DNA from 4 places in the Exiguobacterium sp. s161 genome. Region 1 is predicted to be linked to each of the others. Evidence: riboswitches for the same ligand, from Rfam matches in the RefSeq annotation. Region 1 holds a riboswitch; each other region holds the start of a gene.

Region 1 (3,399 bases):
AAAAGTATGCGCCGGCGCATACTTTTTGTTATTTCACTTACCACATTGTTAGTTAGAAATTTAATCACTCATTTAATCCGAAATAAATCTACCGATTATAATACGCGAGAAAATTCATATACGCTTATCAATTCCAATCGCAAGCATTTCCGTCGTTATCACGATCTAAGTCATGGGGATCATCCATGGGACCTCCGGCAGCAAGATAAAAATCTTGAGCGGCCTGTGCACTTGAAAAATCTCCACAATCTCGGTCTGCGCCATATGGATCGAATTCTAGATCTGTTGTCACATCTTCCTCTACATATTCTTCGTCAGGAGCTTCTTCGTAGTCTTCTTCAGTAGCAAGATTTTCCGACGCTTCTGTCGATTCAATACTTGCTAGGGATGATTCAAGTTCATTTACTTTCTCTTCGGCGGCAATTCGTTTTGTTTCTTCTTCTTTGAACTTACTCTCAAGAGCAGAGCGTTTATCTGCTTCATCTTGATAGCTTTCAACTGTTTGCAAACGTAAGTCTTTTTCTCGTGCTAACTCCTCTTTCAATTTTTTCGTTTCTTGTTGTTGCTGTTTTAGTTTAAGTCGCGTGTCCTCTAAAGACGTTTCTAACTCCTTTGACTCTTTCTTTAATGATTCCAACATCTTTGTTTCTTTGGTAGAAGACCCAGCTTCTATTTTTTGAGGCTCATTTATTCTGTCTACCATATAAATAGAAATTGAAAAGGCAATGAATACTCCTAGCCAAACGACAAAAGTTGGATACTTTATTGGATTTCGAAGCCTTGGTTTAAAGTAAAAGTATAGACCAATTGCTGAGACCACTAAGCCAATCAGACTCCAAAAGGTGATGGTGAAGAGTAAAAGATAGACAATAGCAATAACGACGAGAAATAATACTTTTCGGATGTTCATAAGTTCAGCTCCTTTAAAATATTTGTATTTTTATTGTACATATTTACAAAGGAAAATAGATTAGGAATTTATAATTCTTCTTAAAAAACGCTTGTAACGATCGAGTACTAATTTAAATAAAATATAAGCAATTACTGATCAAACATAGTTGATAGCTTTTAAGAGAATAGACTTACACCAATCAACGCGATTTGAAAATAATCAGAAAAGCCTGTATGTCGTAGTCGATACACAAAGGACTGTCTAGCAGAAAATTGGGCATGACGCGGTAGCGGAAGAAAGAATGCTTCATTACTTAAATGATAATGAGAAAGGCATCTAACGTTTCAAGTCACTTAACTCTTACGCAGTTGAGAAGAACTCCAATGCTAATATGGAAAAGAAAATACATCATTGATTAAATTGATACGTTTTTATTCAAAAAGTAATAAAGGCATCAAATAGAGCACGTATAACTTTAAGGCGAAAAAATCAAGTCATCAACACGAAGAGAAGACGACCTACTTACCGCTTAATGGCTCCCATATGATGTTTACGCAAGATAAGCTTTACTTTAGTCCAAACATCATCGATTGGGACTTCTAGGTCACGTAATTGATCTGCAAAATTAAATCGCTCGTATATTAAGACATCATCAAAGGAAAAATGATAATTAAGATTGTCTAGTATAAGATATGACCGTAACAAAGCAATCTAGATCAGGTAATGATCCTATTTTTTACGCTCGATCTTCAAAGAGATACTATTAACAAATCACTTTCATCATCATTGACAGGTGTTCGCAAGACCACTAAAGTGAAGGTAACTTAAATAGAATCACTAGGGGTGTTATTAAACTGAGATGAGTAGCTACTCAAACCCTTTGAACCTGAACTAGGTCGTACTAGCGTAGGGAAGTGTAAACTCTGATGAACAAGTAGAGACGATCGTGTCGTTCTTTGCTATGTGATTATTTAGACGTGCGCAACTTTCCTTTTGGAGAGTTGCGTTTTTTTGTTTACTACTTCGTTATTTAAGTTGTAAAAATGGATGAGGGAGTGGACAAGAATGAGCAGAACAGTATTAGTGACAGGAAGTAGTCGAGGACTTGGGGCGACGATTGCAAGGGTGTTAGTACACAACGGATTTAAAGTGGTGATCAATTACTTTAAAAGCAAGGATGCGGCAGAACAACTTGTGAGCGAACTGGGAGTAGAGAATGCAATTGCCTTGTATGCAGATGTCACGAAGCGGGAAGATGTCGAGAGCATGATGCAATCCGCAACAGCACATTATGGTCAAATCGATGTTGTCGTGAATAATGCGTTAGTAGACTTCAAATTTGATCCGGTTGCGCAAAAATCGTTTATCGATTTAGAGTGGGAAGATTATCAAAAGCAACTGGATGGAACACTTAAAGCAGCGTTTCACATCATTCAAAGTGTTCTGCCACAATTTATAGAACGACATAGCGGTAGTATCATCAGCATTGGAACAAACCTCTATCAAAACCCAGTCGTTCCTTATCATGAATACACAACAGCAAAAGCAGGTCTGATTGGCTTTACTCGAAACCTAGCCGCGGAGTTAGGTCAATATGGCATAAACGTGAATGTCGTCTCCGGTGGGTTATTGAAAGTCACAGATGCGAGTGCTGTGACAACCGCTGAAGTATTCGATTTCATTGCCCAATCGACGCCGTTGAAAAAAGTGACGAGCCCAGAAGAAGTGGCTCAACTGGTTGCCTTTTTGGCATCAGAAGCAGCATCTGGGATTACAGGTCAAAACGTAACAGTCGATGGTGGGTTAACGATGAATTAAAGCGGGCGTTTTAAAAAATTCTCAGCTTGTAAGAGAAGGGATTCGTGAACAGAAGATGACGAACAGAAATCAGTTAAATATCGGCGTTTTGTTATATGGATGTGGTCATCACCAAGCCGCATGGTTGATGCCTGATTCTGCAATTGAAGAAATCGGAGAGAGTCGCTATTATCAGCGTTTGGCTCAAATAGCGGAAGGCGGATGTTTAGATGCGGTATTTTTTGCGGACAATCAATCCTTTCCGGCTACCAATGCGACAGATTTACCTGCCTTTTGGTTGGATCCTTTAATTAATCTAACGGCTATTTCTCAAGTGACGGATCATATAGGATTAGTCACTACGATATCAAGCACGTTCTCCAATCCGTATACAGTAGCAAGGCAACTTCTAAGCCTTGATCACGTAACGAAGGGGAGGGTAGGCTGGAACTTAGTGACCTCGATGACAGATTGGGAAGCACTAAACCACGGAATGGATGCACTTCCACCGAGGGAAGAGCGGTATAAAAAGGCGGACGAATTCGCTAAATTGATGGAGAAGCTTTTTTTATCATGGGATCATGCGGCTTTTCTCGCGGATCGATCAACTAACCGATTGATTGAGCCTGAAAGAATCCAACCCATCCATCATGCCGAATCCTACTATAGCGTAAAAGGTCCCTTGTCTACACCGTGTAGTCCTCAAGGGA
Region 2 (3,399 bases), on a different contig from region 1:
ATGGGAAGGGTGGAGACATTTGTTGCTGTGATTCCACCAATACCGATTAGAGGTAATCGTACGGCTTCCCGAATCGCCTGAAGCATCGTATGCGACATGGAATCAGCGTCCGCTTTGGATGACGTCGCAAATAGAGATCCCACGCCTAAATAAGAGGCTCCGTCTCGTTCTGCTTCAATCGCTTGTGCAACAGTGGCTACCGACACACCAATTACAGCATCTGGTAAAAGGCGACGTGCTGCGGTTAAAGGAATGTCTTCTTGTCCGATATGCAAACCAGCTCCGACGAGTAACGCGATATCGATCCGGTCATTGATGATCAAAGGAATGTCATGTCGATCCGTCAGTCTCTTCAACCGAACTGCCTGATCGTAGAATTCCTTTCCTTGTGCGGTTTTTTCTCGTAGTTGCACGATCGTCGCACCACCTAAAACAGCTTCCTCAACGACCGTCTCGATCGCGACGCCAGGATGGTACCGACGATCCGTCACTGCATAGATGGAGTAATCAATTGACACGTTCTGTCACCTCCACCAGTTCTTGCTCCGTCATGAGGCTGATCGCATTGAACAATTCTCGTTTAAAATCACCAAGACCTTGCGCAGAGACTGCTTGTTCTCCTGCTTTTCCCATGACGAATGTTCCGTGAACAGCCGCCTCAAACGCCGTATATCCTGCGCCGAGGAAGCTCGCAATCAAGGAAGCCGTCATACAGCCCGTACCCGTGATGTCTCCTAGACGAGGTGTTCCTACATGTAATTCCATTTCGCGCGTTCCATCCGTGATATAGTCGTTCGGACCTGTCACGACGAGGACAGATTTGTGTTTGCGAGCGAATGCACGAATACTTTCTCGATCCATCATTGCATCTCCCGCAGCATCGACTCCCTTAGTTCGTCCGTCTTCCCCAAGTAACGTCTTGATTTCAGAAGTATTTCCTTTGATGACCGTACACCCGAGATCAATGAGTTCTTTAGAAAAGGCAGTACGTAATGTCGTTGCCCCTGCTCCAACTGGATCAAGAACGATCGGGACATTCAAACGTCCCGCTTCACGGGCTGCAAGTCGTTGAGCTGCTTGCATGTCTGCATCGATCGTACCAATGTTTAAGACAAGAGCTTGCGCGAGTCTAACCATTTCTTCTACTTCGCGAATGTCTTCCGCCATGACGGGTGATGCTCCAACAGCGAGTGTGACGTTTGCGCAGTCATTGATCGTCACCGTGTTCGTCAGATGGTGAATGAGTGGTTTGTGTTCAAGAATGGTCGTAAACATGTGTATCCCTCCAAAGTGAATGAAAATGATGTGTCGGTCCAATACCTTGTCCGAGAGCAAATCCATGACGAATCGCCTCCGTGACATAGCTCTTTGCTTGTCTTACACTATCTGTCAAATCTTCTCCAAGCGCCATCCGCGCCGCAATCGCCGCAGATAAGGTACAACCAGTTCCATGAGTATGTTGATTGTCTAACCGTTCCGATGTGAAGCGGTGTTCTACTTCCCCATCAAACAACAAATCCGTCGCAGCTCCTGAGAGATGTCCACCTTTTAGTAATACTGCCCCTGTCTGTGTAGCTAATTGATGCATCGCCAGTCGCATTTCATCTAGATTGGTGACCGATCGTCCTGTTAAACGCTCCGCTTCCGGTAAATTTGGTGTGACGAGTGTCGCAAGCGGTAAAAGCTCCGAAATCAATGCTTGTTCAGCCTCCGTCCGCAATAGGGCATGACCGCCTTTAGCGACCATGACGGGATCTAATATGATCGGAACTGTCTGTTTGCGGAGATGTGTAGCAATGACACGAATCGTCTGCGCATTCGAGACCATTCCGATTTTGATCGCATCGACACGAATGTCTGAAAAAATCGACGTTAACTGGGCATCTACGATTTCTGGAGATAACTCTTCCACCGCTTGAACACCCAACGTATTTTGCGCCGTGACAGCTGTCAGGACGCTCATTCCATAAACGCCTAAAGCCGAAAAGGTTTTTAAATCTGCTTGAATCCCAGCTCCACCACCGGAGTCGGATCCTGCAATCGTCAGTACATGTTTCATGTTCTTTTCACCTTCCCATCGAGCAATGTAAGGGAGTCGTGACCGACAAAAAAAGCGTCGACCGCTGTAAAAAAGCAGTCGACGCTATACGAAAGCGTTATACACGCATTCCGGTATCCGTTCGGCTCAACTTTCCTACGCTGGTATTATCCAGTTCAGGTAATAGGGTCGAAAACAGATTGGTTTTCCTCTCAGCCGGATTCCTCCAGCTCCCCTAGTTGCTCAAGTATTCGTTTCGCCTTAACTGTAGCACAGCAGCAAAAAAAAAACGAGCCGAAGCCCGTTTTTTGATTACAGATATGCCAATGGATTCACTGCATTCAGAGGAGAAGAAGCACTATATTGATAACCTCCGACATGTAGTTCGAAATGTAAGTGTGGTCCTGTTGAATTTCCTGTACTACCAAGTGTTCCGACTTGCTGACCTTGAGAGACCGTTTGTCCTGCATGAACAGATAATGAGCTCATATGAGCGTAAACCGTCGTATAGACTTTTCCATCCAAGAAATGCGAAATCATGACGTGGTTTCCGTAAGGTCCACCACCTGATGCTGTAATGACGGTTCCGGCTGCTGCTGCGACGATCGGAGATCCGACGGGACCTTTGAAATCGACGCCATTATGGAATGTATAACCGTTTGCTCCACTAGCTGGTCCGAACCCTTGTGATACCCCACCAGAAGATGGTCGGACAAATTTCCCACCACCTGAAGCGATTGGTGTTGTATCTGAACTTGTTGATTCTGTATTCTTATTGGCTTGTTTTGCTGCTTGAGCACTTGCTTTAGCAGCTTTTTCAGCTGCCGCTTTCTCTGCTGCTGCTTTTTCAGCCGCTGCTTTAGCCGCTGCCTTCGCTGCCGCAATCGCACGTTCTTGCGCTTCGAGAGTCGCTTGCAGTTCTTTTGCGTCTAACAGTTCTGTCGTAAACTTCGTCTTCCCTTTTCGTAATTTTTTGAGTGTAGCACTACGCTCTTTCATTTGAACTTTTAACGCTTTTTTTTGTTCAAGCAATACTTTCTTTTCTTGCATTTGCTCCGCTTTTTTCTCAACAAGTGCTTGTTTTGCTTCTGCTAATTTTTGTTGTGTCGCGATGTAATCTGAAATCATTTTATCATCTTGTTCAGCAATCTTTTTACCCGCCATGACACGGCTGAATAAATCACCTAAATCCTTTGATCCAAAAATGACTTCTTCCCACTTAATCGAGTTTCCATCGTTTTCTTGGAAAACACGTAAACGATCACCGAGTAGTTCTTCCTGCTTCTGTAGCATCTCCTCGTAACGAACGATGTCTGCCTTTAACTCATCGATTCGATTGCTTAACTGTTTAATTTGTTTAT
Region 3 (3,399 bases), on a different contig from region 1:
TACGCCAGGTTTCTCGAACCTCGATTTTCCGTATGATATGGAAATCGAGGATGTACGGTGGAGTTTCCCTGAATTCGTGGCTGTACAAGATGATTGCAAATACCGAGGTTGCTTGCATTTGAATGAACCCGGTTGTGCCGTCAAGGAAGCCGTCGAAGCCCAAGAAATCATGTCCTCTCGTTATGAGAACTATGGTATGTTTATAGACGAAATCAAGAATCGAGCCCGGAGGTATTGAAGATGATTAAAATTGCACCATCTATCTTATCAGCAGATTTTGCGAATCTCGAACGCGATGTTAAAGCAGTCGAAGCAGCAGGCGCGGACTATATCCATTTTGATGTCATGGACGGTCAGTTCGTACCGAACATCTCATTTGGATTACCTGTGCTTAGCAGCTTACGTCAAAAGACGGATATGATTCTCGATGTCCATTTGATGATCGACCAGCCAGAACGTTTCGTCGAGGATTTCGTCAAAGCAGGGGCGGACATCGTGACGTTCCACGTCGAAGCGACGAATCATGTCCATCGTGTCTTGCAACAAATCAAAGCAGCGGGCGCAAAGGCAGGAGTCGTCTTGAATCCCCATACGCCATTATCAACGATTGAACACGTCCTTGAGGATGTCGATATGGTTTTATTGATGACGGTCAATCCGGGCTTTGGTGGACAAGCCTTCATCGAGCGTGTCATGCCGAAACTCGCAGCACTTGCGCAAATGAAAGCAGATCGTGGTCTGACATTTGAAATCGAGATTGACGGTGGCGTCAATCCGGAAACGGCAAAGCTTTGCATCGATAACGGTGCGAACGTTCTCGTCGCAGGATCAGCAATCTACAATGCACCAGATTATGCGGAAGCGATCACTAGCATTCGTCAAGGGGCTGCCGTATAATAAGAACGAGAAAACGAAATATGATGACCGCAAGGGGTGTCGCTTGAAAAGCGGCTGAGAGAAGTCTTTTAGACTTTAACCCTTCGAACCTGTTCCGTTCAAACGGACGTAGGGATGTGGCGCACGCAGGCAGTACGGCGTTCGTCGTACTGCCTTTTTGCGTCCTCTCGTACAATGAAGGAGGAAAATAGCATGAAACGGTTACAAATGATGATGGAAATTGCCATCTTCGCCAGTCTCGGAGTCGTCTTTGATTTACTGATTCCATTCAAAATGCCACAAGGAGGCTCAATCAGCTTAGCGATGTTACCGATCTTCGTCATGGCATTTCGCCACGGTGTCGTCGGAGGGGTCGTCACGGGAGCGCTTGTCGGTACGATTCAATTGATGTTCGCTCCACAAGTCTTGACGATCGTTCAACCGATGCTTGACTATACGATTGCGTATGGTGTCGTCGGATTAAGTGGTCTGTTCGCGCGTCAAGTCAGACTAGCCGCGCGCAATGGACAAAAGAAAAGCTTGATGGCGTTCGTTCTCCTGGCGACGTTATTAGGCGCAGGACTCCGTTATATCTGTCATGTCATCAGTGGAATCGTCTTTTTTGCCGAGTATGCCGAAGGTCCAGTCGTACCGTATTCATTGATTTATAACGCGACATACATGGTACCGTCTTACGTTCTTTGTGGTGTCGTTGCGGGTCTTTTATTCACGACTGCGCCACGCTTACTCCGTTATTCGGCACGAGGCGTCTGAGATGCGGGCGATTCTCGTCTGTGCCGGTCCGCGAGAAGAAGCGCCGGATTTACGGAAGTTTTGTCAGCCAGGTGACTTTATCGTCGGTGTCGACGGTGGTGTTCAGACGATTGAATCGTTTGGGCTGACATGCGACCTGACGATTGGTGATTTTGATTCTCTTGGTTATGTACCAGAAGGGGCAATCGTTCATCCGGCCGAGAAAGATGAAACGGATCTCGAACTGGCACTTCGTACAGTCTCAGAGAAGAAACAGTTTGAGGATACCTTCATCATCGGGGCGACAGGTGGGCGGCTCGACATGACCGTCCAAAATGTATATCTATTGAAGCGATACCCAGAGGCACGACTCGTGACGAAACGAGAAGAGGTACGATACTTGGCTGAGGGAACGTATGCAGTCGAAGCAGGGAGCTATCATTATCTTTCGTTCATTCCACTCGTACCATCGACTTTAAGCTTATCCGGAGTCAAATATCCACTTGATGCACATCCAGTACCGGTCGGAGGTTCCTTGACCGTCAGTAATGAATGGTGTGCGTCAGAAGCGAAGGTAGAGCTCCATCAAGGAGAACTATTGTTGATGCGGACGCTTAAGGAATAGCACAATCATAGGAAAGAGGCCGTGGATGACTCCGCGGCCTCTTTTTAGATGAAATTATTCGTCGAGTTGAGAAGGGGCGACACGGATGTCGCTTTGAGCGGATAGATGTTTTCCTTTGACGAAGAGATGATAACTTCCCCACATGACAAGGAAGAAAGGAACACCGATGTATAGAGCGATTCGTTGATCCGCTTGAAACGCAAGACTGACGAGGACGACGACGTTAAGTGTCAACGAAATCAGTGGTAACACCGGATAGAGTGGTGTCTTGAATTTCAGTTCGGATACATCGTGTCCGTTTCGGACGAACTGACGACGAAATGCAAGCTGCGAAGCAGAGATTGAAATCCAGCCGACTTGAGCCCCGAGTCCGGCTAAGGACAAGAGCCAAATGAAGACGGTATCTTCTGCGAAAAATGCGGTCAGAAGCGATAACATCGCGAACATCATCGTAAAGAGCAACGCCCGCATCGGCACACCACGTGCATTGACGTAAGATAATTTCTTTGAAATCATCCCTTCTTGCGCCATTGCCCATAACATCCGAGTCGCCGCATATAATCCGGAGTTTCCGACGGACAACAACGCTGTCAAGACGACGATGTTCATCAAATCAGCAGCGTACGGAATACCGATCGCATCAAAGACCATGATGAACGGACTGCTGACTCCGCCAGCTGTTTCATACGGAATTAATGCACCAACGATCGTAATCGATAAGACGAAGAAGATGAACGTCCGCCAGACTGTGTTGCGGATGGCTTTTGGAATCGATTTTTCGGGCGTGTCGGACTCCCCAGCCGCAACACCGATCAATTCCGTTCCTTGGAAGGCGAAGTTGACGGCAATCATCGTCGTCAAGACACCGAGAATCCCGTTTGGAAACCAACCGCTTGCCGTAAAGTTCGCAAATAACGATGTCGGACGATCTGCTTCCATCGGTAACCAGCCGAACCAAGCAGCGCCACCTAGAATGATGAAGAACAGGATCGCGAGGACCTTCAAACTCGAGAACCAGAATTCAGCTTCACCGAATGCTTTGGCGGAGACGGCATTCAGACCGAACAGCAAGACCGTAAAGACGGTACACCAGACGACAACGGGTACGTTCGGAAACCAGCGGTCCATCAAACTGCCGGCAGCTG
Region 4 (3,399 bases), on a different contig from region 1:
ATTGTGAGACGTCTACGGGCGTCCTCTACGATCTCGATGCGGTAAAAGCACTGTTAAATCAACGAACCGCACTCATCGTCGATGCGATCAGCGCCGTCGGAACCGGACGTTTCTCATACGCTGGTTGCAGATTCGTCACGACCGTCTCCGGAAAAGCAATTGGTGGTTTACCGGGTCTTGCGTTCATCGGTCATACAGACAGCATCCTACCTTCTCCACGAATTCCACGTTATCTGGATCTCGGACTCTATGCGGAAGGCGTCGCCTTTTCCGGCTCATCGAACTTGTTGCTCGCCTGTCAGGCAGCGCTCGATGCCCTTGATCTCGATCAAGCCGCCATCAAGATGACCTATCTCGAACAGGCCGTTCGGGCGACTGGTTTCAACCTGCTTGCGACTCAAGAAGCACAAGCGCCGGGAATTCTGACGATCGTCCATCCGTCAGCAACCGCTTTAGGAGACGCTCTCCGGATCCAGGGCTATCATGTTCAATATGAAAGCGACTATCTCGTCCATAATCAATGGCTCCAAATCTCAACGATGGGACAGACGACGATGCGGCACATCGAACGTCTCATCCGAGTATTAGTCCGTGAAAACCAACGCATCACCATAAAAAATGAAAAAAATGAAAGACCTCTTAACCCTTGATTTCAAGCGTTTTGGAGGTCTTTCGACTTTAAAAAATAAAAAATAGAGGTTTAAGGATTTAAAACATAGGGGTATAAACTCACTAGCACCGCATCAAACGGTGACTTACTCACACATGTTTCTCAATATCAGCGTAATGACCTGGGAGAGAAATGCAAAGTCACGAAAGCGTCAGATTCAATGCGAGTCTGGAACCGATTGTCTTAGCATATTTAAATTGTTCAGGACTTGTCCTGCTCCTACATTCATTACCTTTTGAGGGCTATACCAAATTCAAGGGGGAAATGAACATGTCAGTTAAATTAACAGCCGAAAAACGCGAGGTACGTCCACGCTCACTCCGTAAACAATTACGTCATGAAGGAAAAGCTCTTGGTGTCGTGTATGGTTACAAAGTGGAAAGTACACCAATCGCATTTGAAGAAAAAGAATTGCTTAAAATCGTTCGAGAAAACGGTGAGAACGTCTTGATTTCACTGAAACTCGACGGTAAAAATATTAACGTCTTAATCAACCGTCGTGATATGGATGTATTCACACCAACTGTCGATCACGTTGAATTCATCGCCGTTAAAATGGATGAAGAGACAGAAGTCGAAGCAGACGTCGTACTCATCGGCGAAGCAGCTGGTGCTAAAGTCGGTGGATTCCTGTCACAGACACTCTTTAAAGTGACAGTCGCAGCAACACCAGATAAATTACCAGAGAACGTCGAAGTCGACGTCACAAACCTCGAAATCGGCGATTCAATCTCTGTAGCTGATCTTCCGGAACAAAAAGATTTCCGTATCGTCACAGAAGGCGACATTCAAGTCGCAGCTGTCGTCGAATCAACGCTTGAACAAGAGCTTGAGGAAATCAAAGAAGCAGAAGCTGAGGCACAAGCGGAAGCTGGCGAAGACAACGAAGCGGAAGCTACGGAAGAGTCTTCAGAAGAAGCAAAAGAAGAGAACGAAGACAACAAATAAGTCGTTTAACGATACGCCTTTCGTGGCGTATCGTTTTTTTGTGTCTTGACAATAGACAGAAGATTGCCTAAAGTGAACAGCGTATCATCTATTACCATATCCACTAGGGGAGCCCATTTGGCTGAGACGATTCACTTCGGACCCTTCGAACCTGATCTAGTTCATACTAGCGTAGGAAAGTGGAGCGATCACATCCAATGACTCCTGCTGCGCGCAGTTTTTCTGAGGACCGCTCTCTTTTTTACGGAGGGCGGTCTTTTTTGGTGTCTCCCCTACTTAAAGGAGGACAAACACGATGCAACACTGGAAAATGAAAGAAATTATGGTCATGATGATGCTCGCCGTCGCTTGCGGGGTCATCTATCTCGGTTGGTCGACACTCTGGTTACCGATGTCTGCAATCTTCGGGCCAGTCGGTGCCAACTGGATGTTTGGGATCTGGATCATCGCAAGCCCGCTCGTCGCAGCAATCATTCAAAAACCAGGTGCTGCCCTCATCGCGGAAATCGTCGCGGCAGCCGTCGAGCTGTTCACGGGTAGTCACTTTGGCTTATCGGCTCTACTGATCGGGGTCTGCCAAGGACTTGGTGCGGAACTCGTCTTCGCGATGACGCGTTATCGCCGTTATGACACCTGGACATTGATGTTATCGGGTGTTGGAGCCGCAATTGGTAGCATCGTCTATAGTCTGATCGCGAACGGATTCGGTTACTACACGACGACGACGTTGCTTGCGACAACAGGTTTACAAATGATTAGTGGTGCATTACTCGGCGGCTTGCTTGCAGCGATTCTCATCCGTCGCCTTGTTGCGACCGGTGTCTTGAACGGGTTTGCGGCAGGACGTGCGAAACGGGAAGTCGCATGATTACTGTCGACGATCTCAGCATCCGCTATCCCGGTCAGATGAAATCGGTGCTCAATCATGTATCGCTGACGATCGAACACGGAACGACCCTTCTGCTCGGACGCAGTGGGAGTGGCAAGACGACACTGCTTCATGCCCTAGCCGGACTGACACCGGAGACGATCGAAGTCGAACAGACTGGTACAGTTACCCGGTCCGGTTCGGTCGGAGTCTTATTTCAAAATCCAGAAGAACAGTTCTGCATGGAAACGATCGGACGCGAAATCGCTTTTAGTTTAGAAAACCGGTCGATTCCACGCGAAGAGATGGAGGAACGCATTGAACGCTTACTCGCACTCGTTGGTCTCCCTCTCCCCTTCTCGACACCAATCGCGAGTCTATCCGGGGGGATGAAACAACGCCTCGCGCTCGCCGCGGTCCTGGCACTTGAGCCGACGATTTTATTACTAGATGAACCAACGGCTCAGATTGACCCGATCGGGCAACACGAGCTGATGGCGTTGATCTTTCGGATTCAGAAAGAACATGATTTAACGATCGTCTTGATCGAGCACCAACTCGATGTCTGTTTGCCGTATGTCGATCAGATCATCTTACTTGAAGACGGATCGGTGACTGCAACGGCGCATCCGCAGGATTTGTTCCCGCAGGGGTATAAAGAGCTTCAATCGAAAGGGATCGCTGTTCCCTCTTTGTATCCGTACACGTTAGAGACGTTACCCATAGATGGACCACAAGCAGCGCGACTTCACGTGCTTCCTCCAGTCGCTACAGCAGGCACTGCCTTGTTACACGTCGCTGCATTATCGACGAAAGCACCTTACCCGCTGACCGATGCGACATTTTTCCTGAAGACGGGAGAATGGGTGATGCTGCTCGGGGCAAACGGATCCGGGAAAAGTACGTTGCTTGC

What was found. Region 1 has a riboswitch for thiamine pyrophosphate ahead of KNQ14_RS15435 (3-oxoacyl-ACP reductase). Riboswitches for the same ligand answer to the same signal wherever they lie in the genome.
Region 2: it holds a riboswitch for thiamine pyrophosphate, as region 1 does, so the genes downstream of both, thiD (bifunctional hydroxymethylpyrimidine kinase/phosphomethylpyrimidine kinase) here and KNQ14_RS15435 (3-oxoacyl-ACP reductase) in region 1, are expected to answer to the same signal.
Region 3: it holds a riboswitch for thiamine pyrophosphate, as region 1 does, so the genes downstream of both, thiT (energy-coupled thiamine transporter ThiT) here and KNQ14_RS15435 (3-oxoacyl-ACP reductase) in region 1, are expected to answer to the same signal.
Region 4: it holds a riboswitch for thiamine pyrophosphate, as region 1 does, so the genes downstream of both, KNQ14_RS06460 (ECF transporter S component) here and KNQ14_RS15435 (3-oxoacyl-ACP reductase) in region 1, are expected to answer to the same signal.

The regions. Positions count from the first base shown of each region.
Region 1 is NZ_JACSNH010000008.1:40,259-43,657, forward strand. It holds gene KNQ14_RS15430 (O-antigen polymerase) at 128-910, opposite strand; TPP riboswitch at 1,722-1,822, shown strand; gene KNQ14_RS15435 (3-oxoacyl-ACP reductase) at 1,958-2,710, shown strand; gene KNQ14_RS15440 (LLM class flavin-dependent oxidoreductase) at 2,766-3,399, shown strand, end outside.
Region 2 is NZ_JACSNH010000005.1:118,384-121,782, forward strand. It holds gene thiE (thiamine phosphate synthase) at 1-518, opposite strand, end outside; gene thiM (hydroxyethylthiazole kinase) at 508-1,275, opposite strand; gene thiD (bifunctional hydroxymethylpyrimidine kinase/phosphomethylpyrimidine kinase) at 1,256-2,059, opposite strand; TPP riboswitch at 2,175-2,285, opposite strand; gene KNQ14_RS13160 (murein hydrolase activator EnvC family protein) at 2,351-3,399, opposite strand, start outside.
Region 3 is NZ_JACSNH010000001.1:897,000-900,398, forward strand. It holds gene rsgA (ribosome small subunit-dependent GTPase A) at 1-238, shown strand, start outside; gene rpe (ribulose-phosphate 3-epimerase) at 241-897, shown strand; TPP riboswitch at 920-1,029, shown strand; gene thiT (energy-coupled thiamine transporter ThiT) at 1,090-1,650, shown strand; gene KNQ14_RS04350 (thiamine diphosphokinase) at 1,652-2,254, shown strand; gene KNQ14_RS04355 (amino acid permease) at 2,309-3,399, opposite strand, start outside.
Region 4 is NZ_JACSNH010000001.1:1,275,225-1,278,623, reverse strand. It holds gene KNQ14_RS06470 (GNAT family N-acetyltransferase) at 1-650, shown strand, start outside; gene KNQ14_RS06465 (50S ribosomal protein L25/general stress protein Ctc) at 941-1,618, shown strand; TPP riboswitch at 1,714-1,813, shown strand; gene KNQ14_RS06460 (ECF transporter S component) at 1,914-2,486, shown strand; gene KNQ14_RS06455 (ABC transporter ATP-binding protein) at 2,483-3,399, shown strand, end outside.